2 regions of the Thermoanaerobacter kivui genome follow, and region 2 is predicted to be linked to the other one. Evidence: a T-box and tRNA genes for the amino acid it is inferred to sense, from the RefSeq annotation. Region 2 holds a T-box; the other holds one or more tRNA genes.
The links. A T-box is a leader RNA that pairs with one kind of tRNA and senses whether it is charged. The one in region 2 lies ahead of pheS (phenylalanine--tRNA ligase subunit alpha), so its partner is inferred to be a tRNA-Phe.
Positions count from the first base shown of each region.

Region 1: it has a tRNA-Phe gene. The T-box ahead of pheS (phenylalanine--tRNA ligase subunit alpha) is inferred to sense a tRNA for this amino acid. The anticodon was not compared.

Region 1 covers NZ_CP009170.1:1,932,930-1,942,203, reverse strand. The annotation lists rRNA gene TKV_RS09840 (23S ribosomal RNA) at 1-2,120, shown strand, start outside; rRNA gene rrf (5S ribosomal RNA) at 2,151-2,302, shown strand; tRNA gene TKV_RS09830 (tRNA-Asn) at 2,313-2,387, shown strand; tRNA gene TKV_RS09825 (tRNA-Glu) at 2,395-2,469, shown strand; tRNA gene TKV_RS09820 (tRNA-Ile) at 2,475-2,550, shown strand; tRNA gene TKV_RS09815 (tRNA-Asp) at 2,586-2,662, shown strand; tRNA gene TKV_RS09810 (tRNA-Phe) at 2,672-2,747, shown strand; tRNA gene TKV_RS09805 (tRNA-Thr) at 2,776-2,850, shown strand; gene TKV_RS12525 (hypothetical protein) at 3,444-3,608, opposite strand; gene TKV_RS09800 (4Fe-4S binding protein) at 4,143-4,568, shown strand; gene cooS (anaerobic carbon-monoxide dehydrogenase catalytic subunit) at 4,601-6,457, shown strand; gene TKV_RS09790 (ATP-binding protein) at 6,545-7,321, shown strand; gene lipB (lipoyl(octanoyl) transferase LipB) at 7,444-8,124, shown strand; gene lipA (lipoyl synthase) at 8,121-8,978, shown strand; partial or broken gene TKV_RS12515 (formate--tetrahydrofolate ligase) at 9,131-9,274, shown strand, end outside.
Region 2 covers NZ_CP009170.1:1,504,895-1,525,711, reverse strand. The annotation lists gene TKV_RS07750 (MFS transporter) at 1-835, shown strand, start outside; gene TKV_RS07745 (chorismate synthase) at 832-1,884, shown strand; ribosomal protein L20 leader region at 1,978-2,098, shown strand; gene infC (translation initiation factor IF-3) at 2,079-2,630, shown strand; gene rpmI (50S ribosomal protein L35) at 2,658-2,855, shown strand; gene rplT (50S ribosomal protein L20) at 2,876-3,235, shown strand; gene TKV_RS07725 (TrmH family RNA methyltransferase) at 3,298-4,062, shown strand; T-box leader at 4,095-4,310, shown strand; gene pheS (phenylalanine--tRNA ligase subunit alpha) at 4,363-5,382, shown strand; gene pheT (phenylalanine--tRNA ligase subunit beta) at 5,395-7,779, shown strand; partial or broken gene TKV_RS12440 (MerR family DNA-binding transcriptional regulator) at 7,878-8,276, shown strand; partial or broken gene TKV_RS07705 (IS200/IS605 family accessory protein TnpB-related protein) at 8,257-9,692, shown strand; gene TKV_RS07700 (cell division protein ZapA) at 9,891-10,265, shown strand; gene TKV_RS07695 (DUF3656 domain-containing U32 family peptidase) at 10,277-12,637, shown strand; gene TKV_RS07690 (endonuclease MutS2) at 12,637-15,009, shown strand; gene TKV_RS07685 (DUF523 domain-containing protein) at 15,019-15,453, shown strand; gene yunB (sporulation protein YunB) at 15,498-16,193, shown strand; tRNA gene TKV_RS07675 (tRNA-Ala) at 16,243-16,318, shown strand; gene TKV_RS07670 (sensor histidine kinase) at 16,459-17,625, shown strand; gene TKV_RS07665 (response regulator) at 17,603-18,229, shown strand; gene TKV_RS07660 (aminopeptidase) at 18,500-19,903, shown strand; gene TKV_RS07655 (CAP domain-containing protein) at 19,932-20,633, opposite strand; gene TKV_RS07650 (DUF3343 domain-containing protein) at 20,763-20,817, shown strand, end outside.

The sequences.
Region 1 (9,274 bases), 420 kb from region 2:
GGAGGCCCGAACCACGTTGGCGTTGAAAAGCCATGGGATGAACTGTGGGTAGAGGTGAAATGCCAATCGAGCACGGAGATAGCTGGTTCTCCCCGAAATAGCTTTAGGGCTAGCCTTAGGGTAAGGCCTATGGAGGTAGAGCACTGAATGGGCTAGGGGCCAAGGAGGTTACCGAACCCTATCAAACTCCGAATGCCATAGGCTAATACCTGGGAGTCAGACTACGAGTGATAAGATCCGTAGTCGAGAGGGGAACAGCCCAGACCTCCAGCTAAGGTCCCAAAGGGCATGTTAAGTGGGAAAGGAAGTGGGACTTCGAAGACAACCAGGATGTTGGCTTAGAAGCAGCCATACATTTAAAGAGTGCGTAACAGCTCACTGGTCGAGAGGTCCTGCGCCGAAAATGAACGGGGCTAAAACATGCCACCGAAGCTGGGGCTACCGCGGAAGCGGTGGGGTAGGGGAGCGTACTGTACCGGGAGAAGGTCAAGCGAAAGCGAGGCTGGACGGTACAGTAGAGAGAATGCCGGCATGAGTAACGCGAGTAAGGTGAGAAACCTTACCGTCGGAAGCCTAAGGTTTCCTGGGGAAGGGTAATCCGCCCAGGGTAAGTCGGGGCCTAAGCCGAGGCTTAAAGCGTAGGCGATGGGGAACCGGTAGAGAATCCGGTACCACCGAGGGCCGTTAAGAGAAGCGGGGACGCAGCGAGATAGGTGGAGCGTGCGGTTGGTAGAGCACGTCCAATCAGACACCGAAGGGTACGTAGGCAAATCCGCGTACTGGCAGGGGTCTGAGAAGGGGAGCTTGATAAGCGAAGCCACCGAAGCAGCTGCCAAGAAAAGCCGCTATCGAGGTCTGAGGTGCCCGTACTGCAAACCGACACAGGTAGGCGAGGAGAGAATCCACAGACGAGCGGGAGAACCCTCATTAAGGAACTCGGCAAAAAGACTCCGTAACTTCGGGAGAAGGAGTGCCGAAAGGCCGCAGAGAAGAGGCCCAAGCGACTGTTTACCAAAAACACAGGTTTCTGCTAAGTCGAAAGACGAAGTATAGGAGCTGACGCCTGCCCGGTGCTGGAAGGTTAAGGGGAAGTGTGAAAGCACTGAACCGAAGCCCCAGTGAACGGCGGCCGTAACTATAACGGTCCTAAGGTAGCGAAATTCCTTGTCGGGTAAGTTCCGACCCGCACGAAAGGCGTAACGACTTGGGCGCTGTCTTGATGAGGGGCCCGGTGAAATTGTAGTACTCGTGAAGATGCGAGTTACCCGCGATTGGACAGAAAGACCCCGTGGAGCTTTACTGCAGCTTGCCACTGGATTTTGGTAATTTCTGTACAGGATAGGTGGGAGACAGGGAAGGTGGTGCGCCAGCATCACTGGAGTCGGCGTTGGGATACCACCCTGAGATTACCGAAATTCTAACCTAGCACCGTAAACCGGTGTAGGGACACTGGCAGGTGGGCAGTTTGACTGGGGCGGTCGCCTCCTAAAGAGTAACGGAGGCGCCCAAAGGTTACCTCAGCGCGGACGGGAATCGCGCGAGAGAGTGCAAAGGCAGAAGGTAGCCTGACTGCGAGAGAGACATCTCGAGCAGGGACGAAAGTCGGGCTTAGTGATCCGGCGGCAGTGAGTGGGAACGCCGTCGCTCAACGGATAAAAGCTACCCCGGGGATAACAGGCTGATCTCCCCCAAGAGTCCACATCGACGGGGAGGTTTGGCACCTCGATGTCGGCTCATCGCATCCTGGGGCTGAAGTAGGTCCCAAGGGTTGGGCTGTTCGCCCATTAAAGCGGTACGCGAGCTGGGTTCAGAACGTCGTGAGACAGTTCGGTCCCTATCCGTCGCGGGCGAAGGAAACTTGAGAGGCACTGCCCCTAGTACGAGAGGACCGGGGTGGACGAACCGATGGTGTACCAGTTGCACCGCCAGGTGCACAGCTGGGTAGCCAAGTTCGGAGGGGATAAACGCTGAAAGCATCTAAGCGTGAAGCCCGCCTCAAGATAAGGTTTCCCACCCGTAAGGGGTAAGACACCTCGAAGACCACGAGGTAGATAGGCCGGGGGTGTAAGAGTGGAAACACTCTTAGCTGACCGGTACTAATCAGTCGAGGACTTGACCTTTGGCTTTGTGCAGTTTTGAGGGTCTAGATTTCCGGTGGCGATAGCGGAGGGGAAACACCCGTTCCCATTCCGAACACGGTCCACAAGGGGCCCCCAGACGGTCGCAAGACCGACTGGGGTGCTAGTTAAGCCCTCCAGCGCCGATGGTACTGCTTTCGCGGGAGAGTAGGTCGCTGCCGGAATTAAAAATATTCCTCAGTAGCTCAATGGTGGAGCAACCGGCTGTTAACCGGTAGGCTGTAGGTTCGAGTCCTACCTGAGGAGCCATTAACATGGCCCCGTGGTCAAGTGGTTAAGACACCGCCCTTTCACGGCGGCAACATGGGTTCGAATCCCGTCGGGGTCACCAAATGCGGGCCTTTAGCTCAGCTGGCAGAGCGGTCGGCTCATAACCGATTGGTCCGGGGTTCAAATCCCTGAAGGCCCACCATTTTAAATAAAAAATTAAAATTTTAATAATTTTGCGGCCCAATAGCTCAGTTGGTTAGAGCGCCAGCCTGTCACGCTGGAGGTCGAGGGTTCAAGTCCCTTTTGGGTCGCCATTACGTTATGCCTCGATAGCTCAGTAGGTAGAGCAAGGGACTGAAAATCCCTGTGTCAGTGGTTCGATTCCACTTCGAGGCACCATAATTTTTTATATAGATTTTATTCAGGTGCTGGCGTAGCTCAGGGGCAGAGCAGTTGATTCGTAATCAACAGGTCGTGGGTTCGAATCCCACTGCCAGCTCCATAAAATGCTTAAAAATCAAGGGTTGTAGAAACCTTGATTTTTTTGTTTCACCTGTAATGACAACCAAATGACAACATCTAATTTTTACCGTTTATAAATAACTTATTTAATTTTTCTGCTGCTTCTCTTTGCCTTTCGGGAAGTACATGCGGATATGTATTGAGGATGATTTTTACATCTGAGTGTCCAAGACGTTGCAGCTCCAAGGATAAAAAAGATTATGAATAGTTATATTTTAACGATGATGGTATAAAGTTTTTGTAGGAAGCAGTTTAAATAAACTTCTCATTAAAGGATTTTAACGTCACTTTCCTACAGAAATTTTACACTGTCTTATACAAATATCACATTGACAATAAAATAACATTGTTATATAATCAAATTACAGAAAAGTTTAGTTGATTGCAAAATGAAGCAAATATAAAAGTAAAAAAACACCATTATTAGAAACTAAATAACAAACTATGTGTTTATATGAGTCTATACATACAGTAAATTAGATGGTAAAAAGAGACAAAAGCAGAAAGGTAAAACTTAACACACCTGCTTGATTGTAAAAAAGTGTCAAGCATGTTAAAGCGAAAAGTAAGCTGCTAAGCTAAAAGTTGCTTTAAAGATAAAGGATGTTCAAGAGCTCCAAGCTTTGCTGTAATAATTAACCCAATGTGCTGTGTTATACATGCAAGCAAAACATCAGCTTTGATTGAGTTGGTATTTCTAAGCTTAAAATTATTTACAGACACGGGCTCTTTTAAAATAGCAATAGTTTTCTCAATAACTGTACGCTTTTTGTAAAGCTTAGACCACTTTTTAGAATGAGAGGGATAGTGGCAGGGCTCTATAATCGTTATGAAGGGAAGTATAAAAACCTATGAGAGAGGGAAGAGTTGAATAGTAGAGGTGTAAAGGTTTTCTTAAATTATAAAGAGAAAGAGCATAGATTCAAGGCTAAAATCCCTATGGCGATGGGTGTGGGAGTATAATGGTCGTAGAAAGAAGGCGGAATGATTTCAGACAAATCGACGAAAGACTCGAAGAGTTTGATAAAGGTTTGTCTTCTTCAAAAAAGGATTAAACATGGTCATAAATATCGGAAAAAAATAATTGTTTAGCTTTGTTTTTCAGAGGATTTCCTCCGTTTTGTGGATTTTGTATTTCTATGTAATATATAAAATTTCGACAAAAGCGGGGGAATTCCTTTGAAAATATATAGCAGAACCCTTTGATTTATGAGGATTTGGGGATTCTGCAAAAACCTACAATGTAACGGTGAAAGGAGGGGGAATAGAAGGATGAAAAAGATAAGTTTTGAGAAAGAGCGTTGTATGACCTGTCATAACTGTGAACTTGGATGTGCCACTGTCCATTCTTCAGGTAAGAATCTGATTTCAGCTATTGAAGAGAATGTTATGCCAAGAATTCACATTATCTTCAATGAAAAGAAAAATGTTGTTGCCGCAGAACAGTGTAAGCATTGCAAGAAGGCAAAATGTATTGAGGCATGTCCTGAAGGTGCACTTTATCAAGACAAAAGAGGGATGGTACTTCTTGATTGGGATAAGTGCACAGGGTGTGGGGCTTGCGAAGAAGCGTGCCCATTCCATGCAATTAGAGTTACTGCAAAGTGTATAAAATGTGATCTTTGTAAAGATGTTTCGGATGTTCCTGCGTGTGTTATGTATTGTCCCACTGGTGCTTTAACATATAAAGAGGCTTAATTTAATGAAATAGAATTAAGGAGGGAGATAAAATGGAAGAGAAGAGAACTATTGACATTGCAACTGCAAAAATGTTGGAAAAAGCAAAAAAGGATAATGTGGAGACAGCTTGGGATAGAGCTGAAAAAATGAGACCTCAGTGTGGTTTTGGTGAAACAGGTGTATGTTGCCGTATTTGTAATATGGGACCTTGTAGAATTGACCTTGTAGGTGACGGACCGAAAAAAGGTATATGTGGTGCTGATGCTGATGTAATAGTTGCAAGGAATCTTATTAGAATGATTGCTGCAGGTGCTGCTGCTCACTCTGATCACGGAAGGGATATTGCTCACACTCTTCATATGGCAGCAGAAGGTTCAGACTATGATGTTAAAGAACCCGAAAAATTAAAGGAGATAGCTAAATATTTTGGCGTTAAAACAGAGGGTAAAGATATAAAAGAAATTGCGAAAAAGGTAGCAGAGAAAGCATTAGAAGATTTTGGTAGATACAAAGGTTTAGTGGCATATCCTAAAAGAGCTGTTGAACAAAGACAAAAGATATGGAAAGAGAACAATGTTTGGCCTCGTTCCATAGATAGAGAGATTGTTCAGATAATGCATCAAACTCATATGGGTGTTGATGCTGATTATATAAACTTAATACAGCAAGGTGTAAGAGCTGCTCTTGGAGATGGTTGGGGTGGCTCAATGATAGCAACTGATATAAGCGATGTGCTCTTTGGTGTGCCAAAGCCTATAGAGACAGAGGTTAATTTGGGTGTTCTTGAAAAGGATATGGTCAATATAGTTGTGCATGGACATGAGCCTACTCTCTCAGATATGATTGTACAGGCATCTCAAGATAAAGAACTACTTGAAAAAGCTAAAGAAGTTGGGGCAAAAGGCATTAATCTTGTAGGAATGTGCTGCACAGGTAATGAAGTTGTTATGAGACATGGTACAAAAATGGTAGGTAACTTTTTACAACAGGAAGCTGCAATAGTAACAGGTGCAGTCGATGCTATGATCGTGGATGTGCAGTGTATTATGCCATCGCTTAGCTATGTTGCTTCCTGCTATCATACAAAGCTTATAACAACATCTCCAAAAGCAAAGGTACCAGGTGCTATTCATATTGAGTTTGATGAAGAACATGCTTATGAGATTGCAAAGAAGATAATTATGGTAGGAATTGAAAATTACAAGAACAGGATACCAGAAAAAGTGAATATCCCTGAAGAAAAGAGCAAAGCAGTTGTAGGCTTCAGTGTTGAAACCATCTTAAATGCACTGGGTGGAAGTGTAAAGCCACTTGTTGATGCTATAGTTGCAGGCGATATAAAAGGTGCAGCTGGTCTTGTTGGTTGTAACAATCCTAAAACAAAGCATAATTATTATCATGTAGAATTGGCAAAAGAGCTCATTAAAAATGATGTTCTTGTTGTTTTAACAGGATGTGCAGCTTATGCTTGTGGAGCGGAAGGACTTTTGACTCTTGAGGCAAAGGAACTTTGTGGTCCTGGACTTAAAAAGGTATGTGAGCTTTTGAAGATTCCACCGGTGCTTCATATGGGTTCTTGTGTTGACTGTAGCCGAATTTTAATATTGTTGAATGAACTTGCAAAATATCTTAAAACTGATATAAGTGATCTTCCTGTTGCAGGTGCTGCACCAGAGTGGATGTCTGAAAAAGCGGTTTCCATTGGAACTTACTTTGTGGCATCTGGCGTATATACTATTCTTGGTGTGTGCCCACCTGTACTGGGCTCTAAGAATGTAACAAAACTTCTTACAGAAGATGTAGAAAAGATTTACGGTGGAAAATTTGCTGTAGAAACTGATCCACATAAAGCTGCCCAGCTAATTATGGATCATATTGAAACCAAGAGAAAGGCTTTGGGTGTTTAACAACATATTAAAACAGGGCACTTAAGTGCCCTGTTTTAATATCGCGATTTTTGTGAAAAAGGATATAGAAAAAGGGGAGCATAAAACATGAAAATAGCAATAACTGGAAAGGGAGGAGTTGGAAAAACTACTCTTGCAGGGGTTTTAGCAAGGCTTTATGCATCAGAAGGTAAAAAGGTTTTGGCTATTGATGCTGATCCTGATGCGAATTTAGCTTTGGCTATAGGTTTTTCACCTCAAGAAGCTGCAGGGATTACTCCAATAGCAGAGTTAAAACAACTTGTGGCAGAAAGGACCAACGCAAAGCCTGGTGTTTTTGGGCAAATGTTCAAGTTAAATCCCCGGGTTGATGATATCCCTGATAGATATGCAAAGGAACACAAAGGAGTAAAACTTTTAATAATGGGAACTGTGGAAAAAGGCGGAAGTGGCTGTGTTTGTCCTGAACATGCTTTGATTAGAAGTCTCATGAAGCATCTTCTTATATTCCGAGATGAAGTGGTTATTATGGATATGGAAGCTGGAATAGAACATTTAGGAAGAGGAACCGCAGAAGCTGTTGATGCTCTTATTGTTGTTGTGGAACCTGGTGCAAGAAGTCTTCAAACCTATCATAAGATAAAAGAACTTGCATCTGATCTGAAGATTAAAAATATATTTGTGGTTTTAAACAAAGTTAGAAATGAACAAGATATTGAATTTATTAAATCGAACATTGATGATAAGCTTCTTGGCTATATGTCTTATAATCAGGATATTATAAAAGCTGATTTAGAGGGAGTTTCACCCTTTGATATTAGTCCAAAGACTGTTGAAGAAGTAAAAGCTATCAGAGATTCATTAGAACAAGTATTAACTTCTTAATCTAAGGATTTTATTTAATTATAAATAACTATTTGCCAAAGGAATTAATTTTATTACTCATTTTGAAATAATATGATATAATATTTACGATTGAAACTATCAATATTATTTTTGTGGTGATGATAATGGATGGAATTTTACTAAGACTTGGTCTTATTCCCTATCAAGAAGCAAAAGAAATACAATTAAAAGCTTTAGATTTAGTAAAGAATAGCAAAACTGAAATGGTTTTGATTACACTTCAACATCCTCCAGTCTATACTATCGGGAAGGCCGGTGGTTTTGAAAACATATTGGTCTCACTTGAAGAATTAAAGAAAATTGCCGAGGTTTATGAAGTGGAAAGGGGAGGTAATATTACCTTTCATGGACCGGGGCAGATAGTGGCATATCCTATTATAAACCTTAATAAGTGGAGTAAAAATGTTCATAAGTTTGTTTATTCTTTGGAAGAGTGCATTATAAGACTTTTGAAGGATTATGGTATAGAAGGATCACGAAAGGAAAAATATCCTGGTGTTTGGGTAAAAGATGAGAAGATTTGTGCATTGGGAGTTGCTTTAAAAAGATGGGTTACGTGGCATGGAATTGCTTTTAATGTTAGTACTGACCTGTCTTATTTTTCAAAAATTACCCCATGTGGAATTAAAGAATATGGTGTCACTTCTTTAAAAAAATTAGGTGTAGATGTGGATTTAAGAGAAGTTGAAGAGAGGTTGATAGAAAAATTTGAAGAGATATTTGATGCAGATTTAAGAGAAATGACAAAAAGTGAATTTTTAGAATGGAGTGGGCAAAATTGAAGAAACCTGAATGGTTGGATGTTAGAGTAAATAATCCTCAAAGAGAGACAATAGAGAAGATGTCAAAATTTTTAGGTGACCATAGGCTTCACACCGTTTGTCAAAGTGCTCATTGTCCAAATATTGCGGAGTGTTTTGGTAAAGGCACAGCTACTTTTATGATAATGGGGAATATATGTACAAGAAACTGTCGATTCTGTGCTGTAGAAAAAGGTAAGCCACTTCCTTTAGATGAAGAGGAACCTAAAAGGGTGGCTGAAGCGGCGAGGAGATTAAACCTTCGTCATGTAGTTGTAACATGTGTAACAAGGGATGATTTGGAAGACGGAGGGGCAGAACATTTTGCTAAAACAATCTCTGAACTGAAAAAGATACCGGGTGTTACCGTAGAAGTTTTGGTTTCTGATTTTCAAGGCAAAGATGAGTCAATACAAACTGTCGTAATGGCAAAACCAGAAATAATTAATCATAATGTAGAAACGGTACCGCGTCTTTATCCTGAAGTAAGACCAATGGCAAATTATGAGAGGTCTTTATATCTTCTTAAGAGAGTTAAGGAATTGGATCCATCTATTTATACAAAATCAGGTATTATTGTTGGTTTGGGAGAGAGCGAAGAAGAAGTAATAGATGTAATGAAAGATTTGAGGAAAATTAACTGTGATATTATAACAATCGGTCAATACCTAAGTCCTTCGAGGCAGCACTTAGAAGTTAAGGAATATGTTGCACCTGAACAGTTTGAAAAGTACAGAAAGGTTGGTTATGAATTGGGATTTAAGTATGTAGCCTCAGCTCCACTTGTCCGCAGCTCCTATAATGCTGAGGGTATAATAAACAGTTTCGAAAATTAACGACTAAATAGGGTTCTTTAAAATCAAAATATAAGATAAAAATTTTGATGAATAAATCAATTTTCCAAAAAAAGCAATTTTGCGGATTAGAATGAAAAATAAAAAAGCAAAAAATTCTAGTATATTAACAATATCTTAGTAATATCTATAAAAACGTTGTTCTTTCTGAGGTTTGGGCAAAAGGTGGAGAAGGTGGAATTGAGCTTGCAAAAGAGGTTCTAAGATTGATTGAGGAAGGAAAGAATGAGTATGCTCCACTTTATCCTTTGGAGATGAGCCTAAAAGAGAAGATTGAG
Region 2 (20,817 bases):
TAGAAGTAAAGTTTTCGCTGATAGAAATTTTTGGACGACAATTGTGGCAACAATTACAGTTTTGGTAACAGGATGGTTGCTTGATAAAATAGTTTTCCCTATTAATTATCAAGTAGTATTTACTGTTGCATTTATTTTCGGATTAATAGAATCTTATTATTTTTCAAGGTTTCATGTAGTAGAAAGGGATTTGGATGAAGCCAAGTCCGGAAGTTTTTATGAAGCTTTTAGAAACATGTTTGAGTCTAAGAAATTCATATATTTTAATGTAACTTCTTTTATATATTATTTTGCATGGATGATGGCTTGGCCCATTTTTACCATATATAAGGTAAATTTTTTGCATGCTAACAATGCATGGATGAGTATATTTACTATTGTTTCCTCTATTGGTTCTATTTTAGCTTTTTACAAATGGGCTGACCTGTCCAACAAAAGGGGAAACGGATTTGCTGTTGCATTAAGTGCATTGCTTCTAGGATTTATTCCCCTCATGTGGGCTACAGCTAAAAACCTTTATGTTGGCGCTATTTTTGATTTTTTAGGGGGTATAGCTGTAGGAGGTTATAACATGTTGCTCTTAAATTGGCTGTTAGAGCTTTTACCTCCTACTTCAGAAAAAATGAGTTACATCGCCGTGTTTACACTAATTACTCAAATTTCCGCTTTTATTGCTCCTATGTTTGGAATGTGGCTTTATACACAAATGGGTTATGTAGCTTTTATGATTTTAACAGGTATTGCAAGAATAGTAGTGAGTATTTTGTACTTTTTAGTAGCTAATTATGAAGATGAGATTAAAGAAATTGAAGCAAAGCAAGGAGGAAAAGTATGAGATATATTACTGCAGGGGAATCCCATGGGGAAGCTTTAATTGCTATTATTGAAGGCCTTCCATCAAATCTCTTTATTGACGTAGAATTTATAAATAATGAGCTTAAAAGAAGGCAAGGGGGTTATGGAAGAGGGGGAAGAATGGCTATTGAAAAAGATGAAGTACACATCTTGAGTGGAGTAAGACATGGCAAGACTATCGGAGCACCTCTTACATTGGAGATTATAAATAGAGATTATACAAATTGGAAAGATAAAGAAATTCCGCCTATAACAAGACCACGCCCTGGTCATGCAGACCTTGCAGGAGCAATAAAGTACAATCAGAGAGATTTGAGAAATATTTTGGAACGTTCAAGTGCGAGAGAGACAGCTGCGAGAGTGGCAGTAGGAAGTGTAGCAAAATTGCTTCTTAAAGAATTAAATATATTCATAAAGAGTAAAGTTTTAGAAATAGGTGGAATAACAGTTGAAGAAGAGTGGCCAAAGATTATTGAAGCAGCTAAATCAAAAGGAGATACCTTAGGAGGTATAATAGAAATAGTAATAGAGGGTGTGCCAATTGGTTTGGGAAGTCATGTGCAATGGGACAGAAAATTAGATGCGCTTTTAGCTTATCATGTCATGAGTGTACAGGCGATTAAGGCTGTAGAAATAGGCTTGGGTTTTGAAGCAGCAAGAAAACCTGGCTCTTTAGTCCATGATGAAATATATTATGACGAAGAAAGAGGATTTTATAGGAAGACCAACAATGCAGGAGGAATTGAAGGTGGAATTTCAAATGGAAATCCTATAGTTATAAGAGCTGCTATGAAGCCAATTCCTACTCTTTTAAAACCCCTTACTTCTATTGACATAAATACTAAAGAGGAAGTAAAAGCTGCTTATGAGCGTTCAGATGTGACTGCTGTTGAAGCTGCTGCCTGTGTTTTAGAAGCAGTTTGTGCTTGGGTGATTGCTGATGAATGCCTTAAAAAATTTGGCGGTGATTCAATTGAGGAACTAAAGAAAAATTATGATGCATATTTAGTATATGTAAAAAATTTTTAAATCTCCAAAATGGAGGTTATTTGACTAAAAGATTAGCAAAGGCAATCTAAAATAATTATTGACAAAAAAATAAAATAATGATAAACTAAAAAAGCGAATAAGTAGAAGCGCCCGCTTCTCACCTTTCACCGCCGGTGCAAAGGTTTCATAAAATGGACTTATTTTTTATAAGGGAGTGAAGCGGGTACGTTTGTATCCGCTTTTATTTTTTCACAAATTTTAGGAGGTGCGTATTTATTAACAAAGAGCTGCAGGTCAATGAGGAAATAAGGGACAAGGAAGTAAGGTTAATCGATCAGGATGGAAAGCAAATAGGTATTATGTCTGCCAAGGAAGCTTACAAAATTGCACAAGAGCGACATCTTGATTTGGTTAAGATTGCCCCGCAAGCCAATCCGCCTGTGTGTAAATTGATGGATTTTGGTAAGTACAGATATGAGCTTAGCAAAAGGGAAAAAGAGGCAAAGAAAAAGCAAAAAGTGATAAATGTAAAAGAAATAAGGATGTCTCCGACTATTGAAGACCATGACTTTGCTGTAAAATTAAAAAGTGCTATTAAATTTTTAAAAGAAGGAAACAAAGTAAAAGTTACCATAAGATTTAGAGGAAGAGAAGCAACTCATACGGGAATAGCTGAAGAAGTTTTAAATAGATTTGCTCAGCAGATTAGTGAATATGGTGTTGTAGAAAAAGCTCCTGACATGGAGGGGCGAAATTTAATGATGGTATTAACACCTAAAAATTAACAATGTTGCCATAAGGAGGATTAAATTATGCCTAAAATGAAGACTCATAGAGGAGCAGCAAAAAGATTTAAAGTATTAAAATCTGGTAAAGTTAAAAGAGCAAGAGCTTATAAAAGCCATCTTTTGACAAAGAAAAATGCAAAGAGAAAAAGAAGATTGAGAAAAGCTACTTATTTTGTAGGTGCAGACGCAAAAAATATCAAACGTCTATTACCCTATGCATAACGGATTAGGAGGTTTTTAAAATGGCAAGAGTAAAATTTGGTAAAGTAACCAGAAGAAGACGCAAAAAAATATTAAAACTTGCAAAAGGTTATTACGGCGCAAAGAGCAAGTTGTTCAGAGTTGCTAATCAAGCTGTAATGAAATCATTGAAGTACGCTTATATAGGCAGAAAGTTAAGAAAGAGAGATTTTAGAAAGCTTTGGATAACGAGGATAAATGCAGCTGCAAGAGCTAATGGGATTTCTTACAGCAGGTTTATAAATGGTCTCAAGAAGGCGGGAATAGAAATTAATAGAAAAATGTTGTCTGAAATGGCAATAAACGACGCAAAAGCTTTTGAAGAATTAGTAAACATAGCTAAACAACAGTTAAATGCATAAGGCCGATTTATGGCCTTTTGCTTTACTTACCCTTTTGAAGTACTTTTAAAGCAGTGATAACGATGTTTATAAAAAGTGAAAACAATGAACTAATAAAAAAAATCAAAAAGCTTAAAGACAAAAAAGAGCGTTACGAGGAAGGTTTGTTTTTTGTAGAGGGTACCACAAATGTTTTAGAAGCTTTAAATAGCAATTTTGAGATAGAGTACATAGTAATGTCAGAAAGCTTTAAAGAAGATATACCCTTTAAAAAGGATAAGATAGTACATACGACTGATTCTGTCTTTAAAAAGATAAGCGACACTGTGACTCCTCAGATGATAATGGCGGTTATAAAAATTCCTGAATATGATGAAAATATTTATATAAAAGAAAATGGTATTTATGTAATAGCAGATAATGTACAAGACCCAGGGAATTTGGGGACGATTATAAGGTCAGCTGACGCTTTTGGTGCTACCGCTGTTTTTACTATAAACAATTCAGTAGACGTGTTTAACCCAAAAGTTTTAAGGGCTACTATGGGTTCTATTTTTCACATTCCTGTTATACCTACATCAAAAGAAGTTGTATTAAAGCTTAAAGCAAAGGGTATAAAAGTCTTTGCCACTCATTTAAGAGCAAAAAAATTGGTTCACCAGTGCAACATTGACGACAAAGTGGCGTTTGTCTTGGGGAATGAATCAAAAGGAGTGAGTATTGAAGATTTAGTAGACGACTTTGTGAAAATACCTATGACAGGGGAGGCAGAATCTTTAAATGTTTCAATCGCTGCTGCTATCTTTTTATACGAATCTCAAAGGCAAAGGTTGATAAAACAAGAATAAGATGATATAATTTTTGAAAAATAATAATATTGTAAAATGCTATGAAGGAGTAAAGTACATTATCGAAAATCACAGGGAGATAACACCATAGACTGAGAGTGTTATCGTTAGGTAGATAATGGAAAGTTCTCTCCGGAGCAGCGTGCTGAACTAATAGTAGGCATTGCCGGTAATACCGTTATCTAAATGAGTGAGCATTTTTTATAAAATGCTAATTTAGGTGGTACCGCGGATTCTTCGTCCTATTGACGGAGGATTTTTTATTTTAACTAATATACCAAAAGAGGGGTTGGTTTAAAGATGGAAGAATTGTTGCGCAAGCTTTATGAAGATGCACAAAAAGAAATTCTGTCAGCCGATAGTTTACAGCAAATTGAAAACTTAAGAGTTAAATACTTAGGTAAAAAGGGCGAATTGACGCAAATTTTAAGGGGAATGGGAAGTTTAAAGCCTGAAGAAAGACCTGTAATTGGTCAAATTGCCAATGAAGTTAGAGAGAAAATTGAGGGTTTACTCACAGAAACAAAAAATAAAATTGCCCAATTAGAAAAAGAAAAGAGGATAAAAAGTGAGTACATAGACATAACTATGCCGGGTAAACCTTATGAGTACGGTCACAAACATCCCATGACACAAGTATTGGATGAAATTAAAAAGATATTTTTAGGATTAGGCTTTTCTATTGCAGAAGGGCCAGAAATAGAGTTTACTTATTACAACTTTGAGGCATTAAATACTCCAGAGGACCATCCAGCTAGAGACTTACAGGATACCTTTTATGTGACTTCTGATATACTTTTGAGGACTCAAACATCCCCGGTACAAGTAAGGACTATGGAGAAAAATAAGCCTCCAATAAGAGTTATATCTCCTGGAAGAGTTTATAGGTCAGACGAAATAGATGCTACGCATTCTCCAGTATTTCATCAGATGGAAGGGCTTGTAGTTGATGAAGGAATAACTATGGGAGATTTAAAAGGGGTTTTAAATATATTTGCAAAGAAGTTTTTCGGAGAAGATACCAATACCAAATTTAGACCACATTATTTTCCTTTTACTGAGCCCAGTGCCGAAATGGATGTCAGCTGTTTTGCTTGTGGTGGAAAAGGCTGCAGAGTTTGCGGTTATACAGGATGGATTGAAATTTTAGGTGCTGGAATGGTTCATCCCAATGTTTTAAGGATGTCGGGAATTGACCCTGAAAAATACAGTGGATTTGCCTTTGGATTAGGGATAGACAGAATTACCATGCTTAAATACGGAATAGATGATTTGAGACTTCTTTTTGAAAATGATTTAAGATTTATACAACAGTTTTAAAGGGGTGGTAGTATGTTAGTATCGCTTTCATGGTTAAAAGAATTTGTGGATATAGATGAAGATGCAAAAACTATTGCTGAAGGCCTTACTATGTCAGGGTCAAAAGTAGAGACAATTATAAGTTACGGCAAAGAAATCTCAAACGTCGTTATAGGCCAAATCGTATCTTTAGAGAAACACCCTAATGCTGATAAATTATTGGTAGGCATTGTTGACATAGGAAGTAATAAATTACAAATTGTTACAGGAGCGCAAAACATAAAAGAAGGAGACTACATACCGGTAGCACTTCATGGCGCAACTCTTCCTGGAGGAGTTAAGATAAAAAGAGGCAAATTAAGAGGAATAGAATCCAATGGCATGATGTGTTCTGCTGAAGAGTTGGGACTTGATGAGAGTTTATTGCCAGAATATCAAAGAAACGGAATTTTTATATTGCCACCTTTTCCTTTGGGGACGGACATAAATGAAGCTATTCAGTTGAAGGATGATGTGTTAGAATTTGAAATAACTCCCAACAGAGCTGATTGCTTGTCAATGGTGGGAATAGCCAGAGAGACAGCAGCTACTTTTAGAAAGAGGCTAAAAATGCCTGTTGTAGAGGTTAAAGAAAGCGAAGAACAAAATCCTGCAAAAGTGACTATTGAGGCTACGGATTTATGCTTTAGATATGTGGCAAGGGTCGTTAAGAATGTGAAGATAGGTCCTTCTCCTATGTGGATGCAGATGCGTCTTTTAAAAGCTGGAATAAGACCTATAAATAACGTGGTGGATGTTACAAACTATGTGATGTTGGAATTAGGTCAGCCCTTACACGCTTTTGACTTGGACAAAGTTGAAAACAAGCATATAATTGTGAGAAGGGCAAAAGAAGGAGAAAAATTAGTTACATTAGATGGAAAAGAGAGAACTTTAGACAGCTCAATGTTGGTTATTGCTGATGAGAAAAAAGCTATAGGTCTTGCCGGTGTAATGGGTGGGGAAAACACAGAGATAACTGACACTACCGTAAACATTTTGATAGAAAGTGCTAATTTTAAAGGAAGCAATATACGCTATACTTCTAAAAAATTAGGACTGAGAAGTGAAGCATCTTCCAGGTTTGAAAAAGGGTTGGACCCTGAAATCACTGTTTTGGCTTGTGAAAGAGCAGCGCAGCTTATGGAAAAATACTGCGGTGGTACAGTGTTAAAAGGGCTTATTGATGAGTATCCTAAGCCAATTGAGAAGATTGTTGTAAATGTCAAGCCTGACAGAATCAATAAATTTTTAGGCACTGATATTCCGGTATCTCAAATGATTGAAATATTAGAGTCTTTGGAGTTTAAAGTTGTGCAAAAAGGCGATGACCTTGAGATAACAGTTCCGCATTTTCGTAGAGATGTGACAATGGAGGCAGACATTGCAGAAGAAATAGCGAGGTTATTTGGATACAACAACATACAAGATAGCTTAATAAAAAACGCTCAAACGACATTGGGGGCAATGTCAAAAGAACAGGAATTAGAGGAAAAAATAAAAGAAGTGCTGTTGGCTTGCGGATTGAATGAAATAGTTACGATGTCTTTTATGGGAAGCAAAGACTTAGATAAAATCAATGTGCCTTTAGACAGTCCATTGAGAAAAGCAGTTAAAATTATAAATCCTTTGGGAGAAGACCAAAGCCTTATGAGGACTACTCTGATACCTTTTATGCTAAATGTGGCTTATACTAATTACAGCAGAAAAGTACAGGATTTTAGAGTTTTTGAAATGTCTAAAGTGTTTATTCCAAAAGAATTGCCTTTAAAAGAGCTTCCAGAAGAAATAAAAACCGTCGTAATAGGTATGTACGGAGAGGATGTAGATTTTTATTCCTTAAAAGGAATAGTAGAAACGCTACTTAAGGCTATGAACATAAAAGGGGTGGAATACGTTAGAGCAGAAAATCCTGTATATCATCCGGGTAGGTCTGCGAAAATTCTTTTAGGTGATGAGGAATTAGGAACAATCGGTGAAATTCACCCTGATGTTTTAGAAAATTATGATATACCTGTTAGAGTTTATGGCGGGGAAATAAATCTCGACAAAGTGATAAAACATGCCAATGCAGAAAAGAAATATAAACCCCTTCCTAAGTATCCAGCAGTAGAAAGAGACATTGCCGTTTTGGTAGATGAAGAAGTTTTTGTAAAAGATGTAGAAAAAGTTATAGTTGAAACAGGAGGAGAGCTTATAGATAAGGTTGAATTGTTTGATGTGTACAAAGGTGCTAATATTCCACAAGGGAAAAAGAGTGTAGCATTTTCTATTTGGTACAGGTCCTATGATAGAACTTTGACAGATGAAGAAGTGAATGTAATCCACAATAACATCGTAGAAGCGCTTTCTAAAAAACTCGGAGCGCAATTAAGATAAAAAAGGCCTTTATGGTCTTTTTTATCTTAATTTAAGGAGGTAGGTAACAGTTGAAGATAGTCATGCAAAGTGGTATAATTTTAATTGGGTGATAATAAATGTTACTAAGCATGCAAAAAGTAAAGGAAATGTACTCAATTAGTCGAAGAACACTTATAAACTGGGAAAAGGAAGGATTAATAACACCTGTGAGAACTCCAAAAGGCATCAGAAGGTATAAAAAAGAAGATATAGAGGAGTTATTAGGCATGCTGGAAGAAAAACCAAAACCTAAAGTGAGTGTCCACAAAGAAACAAGAAGAATATCTTAAGAATCAAATTAGAAGGCTTGAAGAATACGCTAATTCCAAAGGATGGCAGTATGAAGTCATACATGAGATAGCAAGTGGGGTAAATGAAATAAAGAGCTAGCAGAAGACTTAATAGCAATAGTAACATCTTTCGCAGCAAGAATTTACGGGCAAAGGGGCAAAAAACATGATAGTGATACAGGCTAAACTTATTTTTCTAAATCAACAAGCCAAACAAATAGTATTAGACTTAATGAGAAGATGGTCATCCTGCATGAGATTTGCATATAACAGACTTTTAGAAGGAGAAAAAAGAGCAGATTTAAAAAGAAAGTTACCCCAGGTATTCAATTTAAACTCAAGATATGTAGATGATGCAATAATGAAAGCAAGGAGTACACTGGAATCTGCGAAAGAACTAGGTAAAAGTCCAAGAAAAGTCATTTTTGGCGGGAAAAAACTGTTTAGAAAACTTCAAAAACATCATTTAAATGGTAAAGCATATAAAAAATTAAAAATTAGGTGGCAGGAGAAAAGAAAAGGAAATCTCTATTCAAGAGGGGATAAAAGCAAAAAAGGAAATCTCAACACAAGAATAGAAGTAAGAAAAAACGGCACTTTCTTAAGGATAAATGTAGGGGAAAGAAAATATGTATACGCCAAATAGAAGCAGGCTACAAAAAGAATAAAAAAAGAAAAGAACTCCTGCAGGAAATTGCCCAATCAAACATACCATACTCTGTAGAACTAAAACTCAAAAATGGCAGCATATGCGCCTATTTTGCCATTGAAGAAGAATATCCAGAAATAAAAATAACAAAAGAAAAAGGAATCATAGGAATAGATGTGAACGCATATCCGGACAACATATCATGGGCAGAAGTAGATGAAAAAGGAAATCTAATAAGCTATGGCAGTATACCAATGCCGGAACTTGCAAGCGGCAATTCAGATAAAAGAGAGTATTTCAGATGGCAGTATGCTCATGAGATAGTAAAGATAGCAAAAGAAAAAAGAAAAGCAATAGTAATTGAAAAATTAGACATAAAAAACAAAGGAGAAAAAGGAGACTTTTCAGGCAAAAAGTCAAGGAGAATAAGACATAACTTTAGCTACAAATCCCTTTTAAAAAAGATAAAAATTTTAGCAAAAAAGGAAGGGATAGAAGTAATAGAAGTCAATCCTTCTTACACCTCAATAATAGGCATGTTAAAATATGCGCCGCAGTATATGATAACAAAAGACATAGCAGCAGCTTATGTAATAGCAAGAAGAGGATTAGGCAGAGAAGAAAAGATACCAGACAATTATATAAAGTTTCTTAACGCACTAACTATAGATGAATTAGAAGAATTAAAAAAGCATGTAAAGAAAACAGTCAGGAACAAGCAGTTGAAGAAAAAACACTTAAAAGAGATAAATAAAGCAATAGAATTTCTACAAAGCCTTGAGAGTGAGCCAGGAAGGGTACTAAAACCTCTGGATGGAACAAGTTTTAGTGCCCATGATTTCTGGCAAGTTCTCAAGGTAGCGGTGGTAACTCCACTCTCCCCTGAGAAGGTGCCAAGAGACTTCTCTGCCCTAAAAAAGCTGTTAATTCAGGGCAAGTGGGGAGACCCATAAAGGCGCGAGTCCCTGCTTCTTGGGGCAGGGGCTATGGCTTTCCCAAAAACCGCCTGCTGGGGCTGGGAAAGTCTGAAGGGTGGACTACAAATACCCCAGCTGCCCAAACTGCACAGTTTTGCACAGTTTTGGTAACCAGGAAATTTTGATTAAATGTAGAAGTAAATAAAATAACAAATGAGTTAAGGGGATGTTTTTGTGGAACTCAATAAAGTTACTGTAACTATAAATGGAAATGAATACATATTGAAATCTGATTATCCTGAAGAGCATGTCATAAAGCTTGCTAATTATGTAGATAATGTAATTAAAGAGTTATCTGAAAGCTATAAAAAGTTGTCACAGCAGCATTTGCTGATATTGGCTGCTTTAAATATTGCAGATGAACTTTTTATAGCAAAAGAGGAGAATAATGCTATCAAAAAAGAAATGTTATCATTAAAGGCGGAGATTAATGAAAAAAATCAATACATAATGCAGTTAGAAGATGAACTTTCAAAAACCAAAGAAGAACTTTTAAATACTCAAGAGGAGTTTCGCCAATTTATAGAAACATTTGATAAAGAGGAATAAAAGGTGATTTGATGAAAAAAGTTGAGTTATTAGCTCCAGCAGGGAACTTTGAAGCGTTAGTAAGTGCAGTAAATGAAGGATGTGATGCGGTATATTTAGGTGGCAAAAACTTTGGAGCAAGGGCATATGCTGTAAATTTTGACAATAAATCCTTAAAAGCTGCTGTGGAGTTTTGCCACTTAAGGGATGTCAAAGTATATGTTACGGTTAATACCCTTATATTAAATGAAGAGTTTAAAGAGCTTGTAGACTATCTGGATTTTTTGTATGCAATAGGTGTTGATGCAGTTATTGTCCAAGATATAGGAGTGTTAAAGCTTTTAAAAGAATATTATCCCGATTTAAAAGTTCATGCCAGCACGCAGATGACAGTTCACAATTTGGAAGGAGTCCAAGAATTAGCTGAGCAAGGCATTTCGCGTGTAATTTTGTCAAGAGAGCTTACTTTAAAAGAGATAAAACATATAGCTTATAATTATTCTCCTCTTGAAATAGAAGTATTTGTCCACGGAGCTCTTTGCGTCAGTTATTCTGGACAATGTTTTATGAGTAGCTTAATAGGCGGAAGAAGTGGCAACAGGGGTAAATGTGCCCAACCTTGCCGTTTAAAATATTCTCTTGTGAACAAAGAAGGAAAAGTTTTAAAAAAGGATTTACATCTTTTGAGCATGGTGGACTTGTGTACACTAGAATACTTGCCCCAACTTGTTGAAGCTGGTGTTTCTTCTTTTAAGATAGAGGGCAGGATGAAAAACGCTGAGTATGTCGCATCAGTCGTGAGAGCTTACAGAAATGCCATTGACAGTTTTTATAAAGGAGATCATTTTGACTACAATAAGGCAATAGAAGAGATGTCAAGGATTTTCAACAGAGGTTTTTCAACGGGATATCTTTTTGAAGACAAGCCTTCAAAAATGAGTTATATCACTCCCAAAAATACAGGTGTTGCTGTAGCAAAGGTAATTGAAACAAAACCAAAGGATGCAAAATTGCAACTTATTAGGGATATTGCAAAAGGAGACGGCATTTCTGATATAAAAGGAGAAAACGGCCAAAAAGTAGATGTAATAATAAAGAATGGCAAAACTGTAGATAGGGCTTACGCTGGTGATATAATCGAAATACCTTTAAAATTTTTTGTTCAAAAAGGAGATATATTAAATAAAACTTATGATGTACTGCTGAATAATGAGTTAAAAAACTTAGCACCTAAAAAACTTCCTATAGAAGTTTACGCTGTATTAAAAAAATCGCAACCTTTGTATTTAAAAGTTAAAGAAGGGATGCATCAAGTAGAAACTTGCAGTGAAGAGAGAGCACAACCGGCTCTAAAAACTTCTATTGACAGAAAATTTTTGATTGATAAACTCAGCCAAATAAATGATACACCTTTTTATGTTGATAAAATACATGTAGAAGTAGAGGACGGCCTTTACATGTCAGTTAAAAATATAAAAGAAACGCGAAGAAAAGCGATTGAAACGTTAGAAAAGTTAAAGATTGAGTCTTGTAAAAGAGAAACTAAAAGGACTCCTTTTGAGTTGCCGGAATTCAAAAGCAAAAATACAAAGGATGTGACTTTGACTTTTTATACTGACAAAATAAACCATTTAAAAATAGCATGCGATTTAGGTATAAAATACGTGTATTTCAATTACAAATTTGACATAAGCCTTTTTAAAAAGGCTTTGGAATGGGCGCAGAATTTCGATACAACTGTTATACCTGCTTTTCCTTCTATACTGAGAGAGGAAATAAATGATGTTAAAATGCAATTGGACCTTCTTAAATATTTGAATGTAAAGAAGGTTTTAATTTCTAATCTAGGACTTTACCACATTGCAAAAGACTACGATTTTGAACTGTTTATTGACTATCCAATGAATATCTTTAACAGTCTAAGTGTGGAATATTTTAAACCTTATGCTGTGACTTTGTCTTATGAGCTTACATTGGAACAGATGAAAGACATTATAAAAAGAAGTGATGTTAAATTTGAAGCTGTGGTATATGGAAGGCTTCCTCTCATGACAATGGAATACTGCCCTATAAGAAATACAATAGGGTGCGATAAAAAAAGGTGTGAGGAAGGTTACTATTTTCTCAAAGATAGAAAAGGGAGGCTTATGCCTCTTAAAAATGACGGTTTTTGCAGAATACAAATACTCAATTCAGATGTGCTCTTCATGGTTCAATATTTAAATCAGCTTAAAGAGGCAGGCCTTTCATTTTTGAGAATTAATGATACAATAGAAGAAGATGAAGAGATAAAAGAGGTTTTAAAATTACACATAAAAGCGTTAGAAGGCGAGAATATTCAAATTCCACATGGGAAATATACTAAAGGACATTTTTACAGAGGAGTTTTGTGATGGTGAGGGCGATTAACAATAAAACTGCAAAAAGTCTTGAATTTGACAAAATAGTCAATCTCATTAAAGATTATTGCGATTCAGAGTTAGGTAAACAAAAAGCGATAAATATCCAAATAAAAAAAGATGCGGAAGATATAAATAAAGACCTTGATATTTTAAATGAAGCCGTATCTTTTATGTCTTCTTATGGTGGCATTTCTTTTGAATTTGATGATGTGACGGACTTTATGAAAAAAGCTGAGCTTGATTCTATACTTTACAACAAAGAGCTTTTAAAGATAAAGAGAGTCTTAAGTTTAGTAAGTCGTATAAAAGGATATTTTAAAAATCTTGATGATAGTGAGAGATTTTTAAGATTGAAAGACTACAACAGAAAATTGATACCTGTTAAAGAATTAGAAAAGAAAATTGACAGTATTATTATTTCAGAGGAGGAAATTGCAGATGATGCATCGCCTTTGCTTAAAAGTCTAAGAAGGCAAAAATTGAACATAAACGAAAAAATAAAAGCTACTTTAAATTCAATAATATCCAGCCGACAAAAAGAGCTTCAAGAGCCTATAATAACGATAAGACAGGGTAGATACGTTGTACCGGTAAAACATGAATACCGGGGTGTTTTTAAAGGAATTGTCCATGACCAATCTTCCAGTGGAGCTACTCTTTTTATTGAACCTATGCAAGTAGTCGATTTAAACAACGAGCTGAGGCAGTTGGAGATAAAAGAACAACAAGAAATACAGCGGATACTTCAAGAATTATCACAAGATGTTAAGGAAAATGCTAAAACTTTGTATAATGACATAGAAGTACTTGCTGAGTTAGATTTTATTTTTGCGAAAGCCAAGTATTCTTTGAAGTTAAATGCCACAAGGCCAGAAATAAACACAATGGGATATATAAATTTAAAAAAAGCAAGGCATCCTCTCATAAGTCCGGATACAGTAGTGCCAATAGACATACACATTGGGGACCAGTTTAATACACTTGTTATAACTGGACCAAACACTGGCGGCAAAACTGTCACTTTAAAAACAGTGGGGCTTTTGACTCTCATGACTATGGCAGGGCTTAATATTCCTGCAGAAGAAAAATCGCAGGTATCTGTCTTTGAGGAGGTTTTTGTAGATATAGGGGATGAGCAAAGTATTGAGCAAAGCTTAAGCACTTTTTCTTCTCACATGACAAACATTGTAAGTATTCTCAAAAAAGTTAACAAAAATTGTCTCGTGCTGATGGATGAGTTGGGGGCAGGGACTGACCCTGTCGAAGGTGCGGCTTTAGCTATGAGCATTCTTGATACGCTGCATAAAATTGGCGCAAAGACCATAGCTACTACCCATTACAGCGAGCTAAAGCAGTACGCATTAAAGACTGAAGGAGTGGAAAACGCCAGTGTTGAATTTGACGTTGAAACGTTAAAACCCACCTACAGGCTTTTGATAGGGCTTCCGGGTAAAAGTAACGCCTTTGAAATATCTAAAAGGCTAGGGCTTACAGAAGAAATTATAGAGAATGCCAGAAGATATATATCAGGAGAAGCTTTAAAATTTGAGGATATAATAACAGACCTTGAGACCAAAAGAAAAGAGTTAGAGAGAGCAAACCACGAAATAGCAGTTTTAAAAAGAGATATAGAGGCTTTAAAAGAAGAGTTGGAAAAGGAGAAGAAAAAATTACAAGCAGAGAAAGATAAAATAATAAACAATGCAAAAGAAAAAGCACGAAAAATAATACAAGATGCCAAAGCTACTGCTGATGAAATAATTGATAAAATAAAAGAAGCAGAAAAAGCGGAAAGCAAAGACAGAATTATACAAACTGTGAGAGAAAAAATAAAGAAAAATATGGAGGAATTAGAGCGTGAGATTTCCACCCCCAAAGAGATTACTTACAGTAAGATTCCTGACAGAGTAAAGGAAGGGCAAACTGTGTATATAGTACCTCTTGACCAGAATGGGATAGTATTGTCTCCTCCCGATAAATCCGGAAATGTAGAAGTGCAAGCAGGAATTTTGAAGATGAATGTTCATATAAGCAATTTGAGAATTGTGGAGGACTCGCAAGAAGAGGAAGCTAAAAAAGGTTACAGCAGGTTTATAAACGAAAAGTCTCAGACTGTAAGTACTTCAATAGATTTGAGAGGGAAAAATTTAGATGATGCCTTAATAGAAGTTGAGAAATACATAGATGATGCTTATTTAGCGGGACTCAAGCAAGTTACAATAATTCATGGAAGAGGTACAGGGACATTAAGGGCTGGAATATTTCAATTTTTGCGGGGAAACAAATATGTCAAGTCTTTTAGATTAGGCAAATACGGTGAAGGTGGCGACGGAGTTACAATAGTGGAATTGAGTGAAAAGTAGGGGATGATTATGTACCTTGTCAGTGCGTGTCTTGCAGGCATAAATTGCAAATACGATGGAGGAAACAACTTAAAAGAAGAGATAAAAAAATTGGTGGGAGAAGGCAAGGCTATCTTGGTATGTCCAGAGCAGTTAGGGGGGCTTCCAACTCCTCGATTGCCTTCCGAAATAAGAGGGGACAAAGTATTTGACATTGAAGGCAAGGAAGTAACAGAGAATTTTTACAGAGGAGCCTACGAAACCTTAAAAATAGCTAAAATGTACGGTATAACACAAGCTATTTTTAAAGCCAAAAGTCCTTCTTGTGGTTGTGGCAAAATTTATGATGGAACTTTTTCTGGAAATTTGATTGAAGGAGATGGGATAACCACAAGAGTGTTGAGGAAACATGGGATTTCTGTGATGACAGAACATGACTTTTATAAAATGATAAAAAATGAGTAACCAAAACACTTCCTCTAACATAAAATGTAGGGGAGGTGTTTTTATTGAGAAGGAAAAAGTGGGGCTCAAGGCGGACTAATTCGTTTTACATATATTTACTTTATGCAGCTATTGTATTATTAATTTTCTACTATTTTACAGAATATAGGTTAAAACCGGCAATTATAGCGGTGAGTGATACTTTAGCCAGAGAAACAGCAGTAAATACCATAAATAATGCCATAAATGAGAAAGTGCTAAAAGGAATAGAATACAAGGACTTAATTTATGTAAGAACAGACAATAATGGAAAAATATCTATGCTACAGGCGAATACCATAGAGATGAACCTTTTAGCTTCAAAGGTTACTAAAGAAGTAAAAGAAAATCTCAATAATTTGGGCCCTTTGTACGCCAAAATTCCTTTAGGTTCAGTTTTTTCTACAGATTTGTTTGCTAATGCAGGACCTAAGATAAAAGTAGGGCTTTTGCCAGTAGGAGCGGTGGATGTGGATTTTAGTTCACAATTTGAACCAGCTGGCATAAATCAGACGAGACATAGGATATATTTAGACATACAGACTACTATAAGGATAATTGCACCTCTCGCATCAGATAAAATAACCGTTACTCTTCACATGCCTATAGCCGAAAGCATAATAGTAGGAGATGTGCCAAATAGTTATGTGGACGTAAATGGAGATAAGTATACTGTACCAGTGCCTTCAGAATCAGGTTCAAAAATAAATATACAAAAATAACTATTGAAATTTTATCATAATGTGATATAATAAAAAGCGTGTGATAAGTGGGGGTGTAGCTCAGTTGGGAGAGCACCTGCCTTGCAAGCAGGGGGTCAGGAGTTCGAATCTCCTCATCTCCACCATTTTATTAGAAAGCATAAAGTACCCGTAAGGGTATTTTTTTCTTTTTTTCTTTAGAATAGCAATTTTTTCTTTAAAATGCAGGAATTTTTCATTTTTTATCGAATTATTAAAGAGATGGTGCTCAAAGAGGTGAATTGTGATGAATACCAACGCAGAATTTACTTACAAAAAAAGGCTGGATAACATAGTCGAAAAAACTATTGAAGTAATAGAAAGTAGCAAAGAGCAAATTTTCGATATTTTGGAAAAGGCAAAAGAAGAAGTAAGGAAGTTGGAGGCACAACTGGAGGAATTAAAAATTCAAGTGATAAATGTCATAAAAGAAGTGGAGCTGTGCGAAAGAAAAGAAAAAAAGAGCAGATTAAAACTGGCTTTTGTAAGCAAACAATTTGGGCACCTCTCTGAACAGGCGATAAAAGAGGCCTATGAGGAAGCAAAAGAAGCTCAAATAGAGTTAGCCTTGAAAAGGCGAGAAGAAAAAGAGTTAATAGAAAAGAGAAACGAACTGGAAAGAAAGCTTGTTGACAATAAGACTATTGTTGAGAAAGCGGAAAAACTTGCATCACAAATTAGCATAGCTCTCACATACTTGAACAGCGATTTAAAAGAGATGAATACTCAACTTGAACAACTTAAAGATAAACAAACCTTGAGCATAAAAATTATTGAAGCGCAAGAAGAAGAACGCAAAAGGATCGCAAGAGAAATTCACGATGGTCCCGCTCAAGCGATGGCAAATGTGTTATTAAAATCTGAGCTTTGCGAGAAATTGATAGCTAAAGATATTGAACAGGCAAAAATTGAGCTTAAAAATTTAAAAGACATTGTTCAGCAGTCTTTAAAAGAAGTCAGAAAAATAATTTATGATTTAAGACCTTCTGCTCTTGATGATTTAGGGCTTATTCCTGCACTTTCACGGTACATAAAAAACTTTTCAGAAGAAACAGGAATTTTTGTAGATTTTACTGTTTTGTCGGATTACAAGAGGCTCAGTCCTGAAATAGAAATAACTTGTTTTAGAGTAGTTCAGGAAGCTTTGACAAATATTAAAAAGCACTCCAAGGCTGAGCATGCTTCTATAAAATTTGAGTTTGGAATGCGCTTTATAAGTATAATCATTAAAGATGATGGCATTGGATTTGATAAGGAAAATGTGGAACAGGGATATGGATTGATGGGGATGAAGGAAAGAGTAGAGATTTTAAACGGTAAATTTGAGATAAGCAGCTTTAAAAATAAAGGAACTCAAATTTACATTTCTATACCTATAAGGGGTGTTGAAGATGATCAAGTTATTGGTGGCTGATGACCATGCCTTAATACGAAAAGGGTTAGTTCAGCTTATTGAAATGGAAAAAGACATAAAGGTCATCTCGCAAGCTTCTAATGGGGAAGAGGCGTATAAGCTTACAAAAGAGTTGAAACCAGATTTGGTTCTTATGGATGTAAATATGCCAATAATCAATGGTATAAAGGCAGCTAAAATGCTGAAAGAAGAAAAACATCAAACAAAGATTTTGTTTTTGACGATATATAACGATAGGGAATATTTGGTGGAAGCGCTTAAACTGGGAGTAGAAGGGTACATATTGAAAGATGCTGAATATGACGACCTCATAAAAGCAATAAGAATCATCTACAATGGAGGAGTTTACATTCATCCTTCTTTAATGGAAGAAATAGATAATGTAGACCACGAAAATTTGAAGAAAGAACTAACGGCAAGAGAGATAGAAATTCTTACGCTCATTTCAAAAGGCTATAGCAATAAAGAAATTGCCCAAAAATTATTTTTGAGCGAAAAAACAGTAAAAAATCACGTTTACAATATTTTCAAAAAATTGGATGTAAAAGATAGGACTAAAGCGGCCATATATATGCTAAAAAATGGAACAATTTTACAAAATTGACAGACTATAAACAAAGTCACATTTAAAAAGTCTCCGCTTTTATGCGTAAAGTGCATTGCGGAAGTATCTTATTACATATCAAAAAGGTTTGGCAACAAACTGATAATTTTACAAAATTGATTTTAACGTCGTTAAATTTGACTTTTATACAAAAAAAGCATATCATATATTTTAGGTATAATTGAGAAAATAAATATTGAATAACACTGAAAATGTATTCACAAGGTGCAGTTTTCGGTGTTATTGACAAAAAAACGGGGGGGTAATTTTATGGAAGAAAAAGATTTGAAAGAAATCGAGAAGCGCTTGGGCTACAAAAACGTAGATGCTTGGACAAAACTTTCAGAGGAAGAAAAGGAAAAAGTTTATCAATTTGCGGAAGAATACAAGGCTTTTATGGCGGAATGTAAGACCGAAAGAGAAACTACTGACAAAATAATAGAAATGGCTGAGAAAAAAGGGTTCATCAATATTGAGCAAGTCACCAATTTAAAACCAGGCAGCAAGGTGTATTACAACAACAAAGGCAAGTCAGTAGTTTTGGCTGTTATCGGCAAAGAATCAATGCAAAAAGGTATAAAAGCTGTGGCAGCCCACATAGATTCTCCTAGAATTGATTTGAAGCCCAATCCCATGTACGAAGAAGGCGGATTAGCTTTATTTAAAACCCATTATTATGGGGGAATCAAAAAATATCAATGGGTAACTATTCCTTTAGCACTTCACGGAGTAATTGTAAAAGCAAATGGAGAAAAAATAAACATCGTAGTAGGGGAAGATGAAAATGATCCGGTTCTCTACATAACAGATTTGCTGCCTCACCTTGGAAAAGACCAGCTGGAGAAAAAAGTGGGAGAGGCCATAACAGGAGAGGCGTTAAACGCTGTAATAGGGAGCATTCCCCTTTCTGAAGAAGTGAGTGTCAAACCCAATATTTTAAAGTATTTAAATGAAAAATACGGCATAGTAGAAGAAGATTTTTTAAGTGCAGAACTGGAACTGGTTCCTGCTTATAAACCTCGCGATATAGGCTTTGACAGAAGCATGATTGGAGCTTACGGTCAAGATGATAGAGTTTGTGCATATACAACTTTACGAGCTATCCTTGAGCTTGACGTTCCAGAAAAGACGGTTGTAGCTATATTTGCAGATAAAGAAGAAATAGGCAGTATGGGCAATACTGGTTTGCAATCAAGATTTTTTGAAAATTCTATTGCTGAGATATTGGAAAAATATGAAGGAAGCACTGATATTAAGTTGAGAAGAGTGCTGGCTAATTCTGAACTTTTATCAGCTGATGTCAATGCTGCATTTGATCCTACTTATCCAGAAGTTAGCGAAAAACAAAATTCTGCTTATTTAGGAAAAGGTGTTTGCATTACTAAATATACAGGTTCAAGAGGCAAAGGCGGTTCTAACGATGCCAATGCTGAATTTGTTGGTAAGATAAGAAAGCTTTTTAATGAAAATGGAGTGGTATGGCAGTCTGGTGAGCTTGGCAAAGTTGACATGGGGGGCGGCGGAACTGTAGCACAGTTTGTAGCAAATTACGGTATGGAAGTTTTGGACTGCGGTGTTGCTCTTTTAAGCATGCACGCACCTTATGAATTGTCTTCTAAAGTAGATGTGTATATGGCTTACAAAGCTTACAAAGTGTTTATGGAAAAGGAATAAAAATCCAGGGAGGGAATCCCCGGATTTTTTATTCCTTTATAAACAGTTCAACGACTATTACTCCATTACCCTCTTTGTTTTTTACTACTCCTATCCCAATTTTATTATAATAAGGGTTCAAAATGTTTGCTCTGTGCCCGTCTGAATTCATTAAAGAATAGTGAGCTTTTATAACATCTGAGTTTAAAGCTATATTTTCTCCTGCAGCATAATACTTTATTCCGAACTTTTTCATCATGTCAAAAGGAGAAGCATAAATGGGCGAATTGTGAGAAAAATAATTGTTTTCTTTCATGTCTTCGGCTTTTAATTTAGCAACTTTACAAAGATTCTCGTCTACTTCAAGAGCTTTTAAATTGCGACTGGTTCTTTCTTTGTTTATCAATTCTATTAAGGTATTTTCTTCTTTTGTTAATGAATTATTAGTTGTTTGCTGCGGTTTTAAATTTTCTGCATTATTTACATCAGTGGTATTATAATTTGTTGTTTTAAAAGGAGTTAAATTTTTTTGAATTTTTAGGTTGTCGTAAGAGTAATATTTTGGATAGTTTAAAGTTATAAAATTATTTGCTTGATAATTATAAATTTGGTAATTATAAGCTGGTATTTTAAAAGTTACTATGTTTTTTGCAAAATACTCGTAAGAATAAAAGATAGAAGCATTAGCAGTACTCGCTGTCAAAATTGCGGTTACTGCTACCAATATTGTTATAAATGATTTTGCTTTCATTTTGTATTACCACCTCAAAATCATATATTCTATGTTTCTTTTAAAATTCCTTTAAGTAATTTGTGGAGAGAGAGGAATATGTATCAACTTGCTTTACTTTTGAATATATTGATTTTGAGGTGGTATAATGTGAAATATGGATTGATTGTCTTTTACTCCTATCAACACGGCTTGATGACAGAAA